Regions from separate parts of the Arthrobacter sp. NyZ413 genome, predicted to be linked through region 2. Evidence: riboswitches for the same ligand, from Rfam matches in the RefSeq annotation. Region 2 holds a riboswitch; the other holds the start of a gene.
What was found. Region 2 has a riboswitch for cyclic di-AMP ahead of ABCW42_RS19325 (hypothetical protein). Riboswitches for the same ligand answer to the same signal wherever they lie in the genome.
Positions count from the first base shown of each region.

Region 1 (3,399 bases), 1.2 Mb from region 2:
GGCGAACGGCGGATCCTCCCGGGCGGTCAGCGTTCCCGACGGCAGGGTGCCGGGATCAGGCCCGACGACGGCGACCCTCCCGGCCCCGCGCGCAGCAGAAAGGGCGCGCCCAAGGAGTGTGTCGCCGTCGTACCTTAACTCGGCTTTGGGCACGCCACATAGACGGGAGGACTTACCGCCCGCCAAAATCACCGCATCGAAGTCCACCCGCCCAGATTACCCGGGAGGCAGCCTCAATTCCGGATCAGGCCGCCGATTCGGGCAAGAGGAAGGGATCCCATGCAGGCGCAGGTTTCTCAAGCTCTTTGATTTGCCAGATTGTCCCGGTGGGTGGCGCGGGAGTGAACCTCAGCTTCCAGCCCATCTCGGCCGGTGTGTGGTCACTCTTGGCGTTGTTGCACCGCAGGCACGCCGCCACGAGGTTTTCCCAGGAATCCGCGCCGCCCCTGGATTTGGGGTGGACGTGGTCAATAGTGTGGGCTGCTTTCCCGCAATAGGCGCAACGGTGTCCGTCGCGGCGCAGCACGCCGCGGCGAGTGACCGCCGTGATCCGGTTGTACCTTGGGCGGATGTAGCGATTGAGAAGAATCACGGAGGGTCGTCCGAGAATCTCCTGTGGCCCGACGACAGGCTCGTCGCCTTCGGCCACTACGCTCGCTTTTCCCGTAAGCACAAGGACCAGCGCCCGGCGGAAGGTTACTACCGCCAGCGGTTCATATCCAGCATTCAGAACGAGTGTGCGCATGCACGTACCTCTTCACGGCCGCACCCGTCAGGGGCGCGAGGGCCGGCTGCCCTCTGCATGTACGGGCTGTGGATCGACATGACAAGAGTAAGCATTCAATTGCCAAATCAACGAATCCACAGGCCGGTTCCGGAAGACTGTAGGGCAATGTTCACGTGCCGGACATGCGGCGGGCACGGGGAGGGGAACCCGTGACGGCGCGATTAAAGACAATGTCCCCGCTGCCGAAAGGCAGCGGGGACATTGTAAAAAACTGATTAGCCGCCGACGCGGATGAAGACCGGGCCCGAACCAACGTTGACGCTGTACAGGGCGGTGGTGCCACCGTTCCAGCCACCGTGGACAGCCATGCCGTTACCGACGTAGACAGCGATGTGGGCCATGCCCATGCCGCCGTTCTGGTAGTAGACGAGGTCGCCCGGCTGAGCTTCAGCGGCGCTGACCGTGCGGCCAAGGGAAAGGTAGTCTGCCGGCCAGCCGTGGAAGTGGATACCGACGGCAGCGAGTGCGTTGGTGGCCAGGGCGGTGCAGTCCTGGGCAACGCCGAGCTGTGCGTAGGCAGCGGCGGCAATTGCTGCGCCCTGGCCGCTGGCAAGCTTCGCGGCAGGGGAAGGAGTGGAAACTGCCAGGGTTGCCGTGACGCCGCCGGTGGTGGCGGCCGGAGCGTCGGTCTGCGTCGCGGGAGTTGCTTCCTGGACGGCTACCGGAGCCTGGGCGACAGGAGCGGCTTCGGTGGAAACAACCGGGCGCTCGTACTTGATGGCAACCGAGGAGTCGGCCGCGATGCTGGCTTGGGCGACGGACTGGACTTCCAGCGTGGAGGTCGCAGTGGATTCGCGGGGGACGTTGGTTTCGGCAGCGTTTGCTGCGATACCGCTGGTAAGGACCAGTCCGGACGCAGCCGCGATAACGGCTGCCTGACGGCCTACGCCACCGGCGTTGCTGCCGACCGTCTTTGCGATAACGGCAAGCGAGTTGGTCTTAGTGACCGCGGCACGGTGGCGCGCAAGAGTAGAGCGTGAAGACACGTGAAAGGCCTCTCCCTATGCCCGCGAGGTAAGCTGTCGGATTCGGATGGGAGTCATCCGGCCGCACGCTCTTCCTTCCGGAATCGCGCACGACTTAACCCCAAGGCCATCCGTGAAGATGACCAAAAGTGGGTCCCCCGCCTCTGCCAGACGATGTTTTGCGAACGGAGACCCGGGCAGTGGCAGAGCTAGGCAATCCACCCGGGTGCATCAACTCTCTAAAAGTTGATGCGAGTTAGACGGTACAGGAGTTTGGAGCGAAAGTCACATTCAGGTCACGGAGCGTGACAATCATGCGATAGACGACCATCGGATTGGCTAGAGCCAGCCCATTGGGTCAACGACATCGCCGTTGACCATCACTTCAAAATGCAGGTGGCAACCGGTGGAGGCGCCTGTGGTTCCGCTCAAGGCGACGACGTCTCCGCGGCTGACCGCCTGGCCCACCTTGACGTTGAACGCCGACAAATGGTTGTACGTCGTTTCCAGACCGTTACCGTGATCCACCACAACGCGGTTTCCTCCGCCATAAGGGTGCCAGCCGGCGAACGTTACCTTCCCGGCCGCAGCGGCGTGCACGGGGGTCCCGCACTGGGCCACGAAGTCCTGGCCACGGTGGAATTCCCCCACGGCACCCGTAATGGGATTCACGCGGTAGCCGAACGGCGACGACGCGACCAAGGTGTCCAAAGGGGCACCCAGGGTGCCCTTTGAAGAAGAAGCCTGGATTGAGCCGACCGATTGCGCGCTCAAGAGCTGCTTGAGCCGGCTGTCCGGGTCCGCCGTCGTCGAAACCGCGGCCCGGCTGAAGTCGATGGTGGCGCTGGCGGACGCTGGAATCTCGGGCTGCGTCCCAACGGCGGACGAGGCCTGGCCCGATTCTGACGTAGCAGTCAGGGCACCGGTGCCCGGCATCGTGACGGTCAGGACGAGGCCCGTGACCGCGAGGGCCACGCCAGCCTTTTGGCCCACTCCGCTGGCTGCGGCAAACTCGGCCATTTGACGCAAGGGGCCCTTGCGTCGGCGCACTTCGCGCTGCGAATCCCGAGGGCGGCCTTGCGGCGGAACGTGCGCGGTTCGCAGCTCAGCAGTAGGCACGGACGCGCGTCTGCGGCCCCTGGTGGTCTGCGTGCTCAAGATTTTCCTCTCTAACAAGCCTGCGAAGTTAGCTGTCGGATTCGGGTCAGAGAGTTCGAAGACCCGGTCCGCGTAGAGGAGCACCGAACGCGGGCAGCCCGGTCAAGGGTCCCGTGATTTGCTCTCCGCTGCGGACTTCACCCCAAGGCTGCATTTCGGCAACCGCTGATGGTTCCCCCGCTTCTGCCAGTGAATGGACTAATCCAGCTGATCCGCTGGCAGAACTAGGCTCCGGATCAGGTAACGCTTTGGTATCGGCGCTAGTGGTTAACTATAGGGGATTAACCCCTGTAGTAATAATTTCGTTATCTTTCCGGAAGCGGTCCGGCGAGCGCTCTGGCGAGTAGCCCGGCGAAGGTCCTGCAGGCGCGCTAAGCCACCGTGACAAAGACGTGCGAAGCTACCTCCGGCGGCAGTTCGAGGGCGCCGTCGATGTTGGGAACGCGGACCGAAATGTATTCGCCGACGCGCTCCAGGGAAACCCTGGCC
Region 1 is NZ_CP155434.1:941,710-945,108, reverse strand. It holds gene mobA (molybdenum cofactor guanylyltransferase) at 1-207, opposite strand, end outside; gene ABCW42_RS04595 (HNH endonuclease) at 245-745, opposite strand; gene ABCW42_RS04590 (NlpC/P60 family protein) at 1,003-1,773, opposite strand; cyclic di-AMP (ydaO/yuaA leader) riboswitch at 1,778-1,946, opposite strand; gene ABCW42_RS04585 (M23 family metallopeptidase) at 2,092-2,910, opposite strand; cyclic di-AMP (ydaO/yuaA leader) riboswitch at 2,913-3,129, opposite strand; gene ABCW42_RS04580 (metal-dependent transcriptional regulator) at 3,282-3,399, opposite strand, start outside.
Region 1: linked by a shared signal. The riboswitch ahead of ABCW42_RS04590 (NlpC/P60 family protein) and the one ahead of ABCW42_RS19325 (hypothetical protein) in region 2 are both predicted to bind cyclic di-AMP.

Region 2 (3,399 bases):
ACGAAGGGTAGGTCAACGCAGCGGCAGGACCTCCCCAAGGTCATAATCGGCTGATACCTCCAACTGCGCGTAAGTGCAGCTTTCCGGCTCGCGGTCCGGGCGCCAGCGGCGGAACTGGGTGGTATGCCGGAATCGGTCGCCTTCCATGAAGTCGTACGCCACCTCGACCACGAGTTCCGGGCGGAGCGGCACGAAGGAAAAGTCCTTGCCGGCGCTCCACCGGCTGGGCCCGCCAGGCATCCGGGAGGCGGAGGAACCTGAACCTTGCCCCGCCCAATCTCCCCAAGGATGTTCGCCAAGCCCGGTCTGGTACGGCTCGAGTTCGGCCACCAGGCTTTGGCGTCGCGCCATGGGGAAGGAAGCCACAACGCCCACGTGCTGCAACCGTCCTCCGTCATCGTAGAGGCCCAGCAACATCGACCCGACCACCTTGGCCGTTTTGTGCCAGCGGAATCCCGCCACCACGCAGTCCGCCGTCCGCTCGTGCTTGGTCTTGAACATGACCCGCTTGTTCGGCTGGTAGGTTCCGTCGAGCGGTTTGGACAGCACGCCGTCGAGCCCTGCTCCTTCAAGGAGCGCGAACCACTCTTGGGCCCGGCTCAATTCCTGGACGGCGGGCGTGACGAAAACAGGCGCCTTCGCCCCCGCCAACGCGCCCTCGAGGGCGGCGCGCCGCTCGGCGAAGGGCCGGTCCATGAGGTTCTGGTCGTCCAGCGCGAGGATGTCGAAGGCAATGAATGACGCTGGCGTGTTTTTCGCGAGCAGCCGCACCCGGCTCTCGGCCGGATGGATCCGCTGCTGAAGCCCTTCGAAGTCAAGGCGGGTGCCCGAGATCAGGACGATCTCGCCGTCGACCACGCATTTGGGCGGAAGGTTCAGGCGCAGGGCGTCGATGAGCTCGGGGAAGTACCTTGTCATCGGGCGTTCGTTGCGGCTGCCAAGGATGATCTCGTCGCCATCCTTGAAAACGATTGTCCGGAAGCCATCCCATTTCGGCTCGAAGTGCCCTACGTCAGGGATCGAGGGAACAGGCTTGGCGAGCATGGGCGGGATCGGCGGCATCACTGGCAGCTCCATACGACCCTGTTCTACCCGCATGCCGGCATGGAAAGCTAGCCTTGCGCGGATTCCAGTAACCATCCCGTTACCTAAATGTGACTTTGCCTCCAGCCTCCTGTACGGTCGAAGGGCGCTCCATTCCCCAACTGGGGCGCTTCCGGGCTGACGCCGAGCTCTGCCGCAACCCGGAATCCGCCAGACCCGCGGCAGAGACGGGGGACCCACAGTCTCCGGGCCTACCCTCCATGGGCCCTCGGGGTGAAGCCGCCCAGCGGCCGGACGGCCTCGTCCGAACCCGACAGCTAACCTCGCAGGCGTAGAGAGGCAACCACCATGTCCCCAACCATGGATCAGCCGCGCCGCGCCCAAAATCCGGCCGGACCCACCAAGCCAAGCGGTCGCCGTCGGGCCGAACCGAGCGCACCTTCGGTTCCCGCTACTTCTTTCGAAAGTACGACGGCGGCACCCACCACGCGCGCGGCCGCCCGGGCCGCTGAGCGCAAGAGGGCCGCCGAAGCGGGCCAGGCGCCTGCCGCGTCCACCACGCCAGGACCCCCGACGGTGCCGCTCCCCGTGGCGGCGGCAGAGTCCACAACCGCTCCGGTCCGCAGCAGCATCGCCCCGGCGTCGTTCTCGGGCTCGTCGTTCAGCAAGGAACCGCACGCCGTCCTGAAGAAGGCAGCGAACTTCAAGGCCATGAGCCAGCGGATGGCGGTAGTGGCGGGCGCCGTCGGCCTCGTCCTGACGGCAAGTTCGATCGGTCACGCGCTTGAATTGCCGCTGTTCAATACGGATAGCCAGACCCAGGATTCCGGCGACACCGGAGACCAGAACTCGCCGGAGAACGCAGCCCCGTCCACGGGCGCGAGCACCACCCCCGGCACGACGACGACACCGACCGCGACGTCCAAGGCCACCAACGCGAGTCAATCCGCCGAGGCGAACCATCCCGCGCAAGGCTCATCTTCCAGCAGCGGTTCGGAGCGGGTAGCCACCCCGCCCATCCGTATCCAGGTGCCGGGCGTGACCCCGTCGGCACTTCCGCCGAGCCTCGCGCCGATCGTTCCCGCGGTGCCGGCACCCGCTGTTCCGGCCGTGCCGGCGCCCGCCGATCCCGCGCAACCGGTTGTTCCGAGCCCGACGCCATCCGACCCCGGCACGTCCGGGCCGCGGTATCCGAGGCCGACGCCGAGCCCCACGGATCCTTCAACCCCCACTCCGACGCCGAGCGATCCGGGTTCCCCCAACCCTCCCGGCCATTCGAAGCCGCGGCCCTCAGACCAGAGCAGCATCGCCTCGACTCCGGCACCCACTGACTCCACCGACGGCTTGGCGTCGATCTTGAGCGCCGCGTCGGGAGCGCTGCTATGAGGATGGGTTGGCATCGGCCACACTCGTCCGGTTGGCACGGCCGCGTCTGCAGGCACAGCCTCACCGCCACGTTCCGACGCCGGCCGGCCGAGTGGCGCTGCCAGCTCAGGCCGCGTTACTGACAGGCAGTATTCCTAGCCGAAGAGGACGGCGGCTTCGTCGTAGCGGTGCTGGGGGACGGTCTTGAGCTTGCCCAAAGCCGATTCGAAGGCAACATGCTCAATATCCGTGCCCTTGAGGGAAACCATATTGCCCCACCGGCCTTCGACCACCGAGTCGATGGCGGCCATGCCGAGGCGGGTGGCGAGGACCCGGTCGAAGGCCGAGGGGACGCCGCCGCGTTGGATGTGTCCCAGGATCGTGGCACGGGTTTCGATGCCGGTGCGGGCCTCGATCTCCGGAGCCAACTGGTCGGCGATGCCGCCGAGGCGCGGGCGGCCGAAGGTGTCCAGGCCGCGTTCGGAATGGGGCGCTTCCATGTGGTCCGGCACGAAGCCTTCGGCTACGACCACGAGGGGTGCGCGTCCGCGGTCGTGGGCTTCCTGGACCCATTTGGAGATTTGTTCGATGCTGACCTTTTGTTCCGGGATGAGGATCGCGTGGGCGCCGGAGGCCATGCCGGCGTGCAGGGCGATCCAGCCGACGTGGCGGCCCATGACTTCGGCGATCATGCAGCGGTGGTGCGATTCGCCCGTGGTGCGGAGCCGGTCGATGGCCTCGGTGGCGATCTGTACTGCGGTGTCGAACCCGAAGGTGTAGTCGGTGGCGTCGAGGTCGTTGTCCACGGTCTTGGGCACGCCGACGATCTTCAGTCCGGCGTCGGTGAGCCGCTTCGCCGCGGCGAGGGTCCCTTCGCCGCCGATCGCGATAATGGCGTCGATGCCGAGCCGTTCCATGTGGGCCTTGATGACGTCCGGGCCGCCGCCGTTTTCGAACGGGTTGGTGCGGGAGGTACCCAGGATGGTGCCG
Region 2 is NZ_CP155434.1:4,139,783-4,143,181, forward strand. It holds gene ABCW42_RS19315 (helix-turn-helix domain-containing protein) at 1-11, shown strand, start outside; gene ABCW42_RS19320 (ATP-dependent DNA ligase) at 13-1,077, opposite strand; cyclic di-AMP (ydaO/yuaA leader) riboswitch at 1,243-1,388, shown strand; gene ABCW42_RS19325 (hypothetical protein) at 1,393-2,430, shown strand; gene ABCW42_RS19330 (6-phosphofructokinase) at 2,565-3,399, opposite strand, start outside.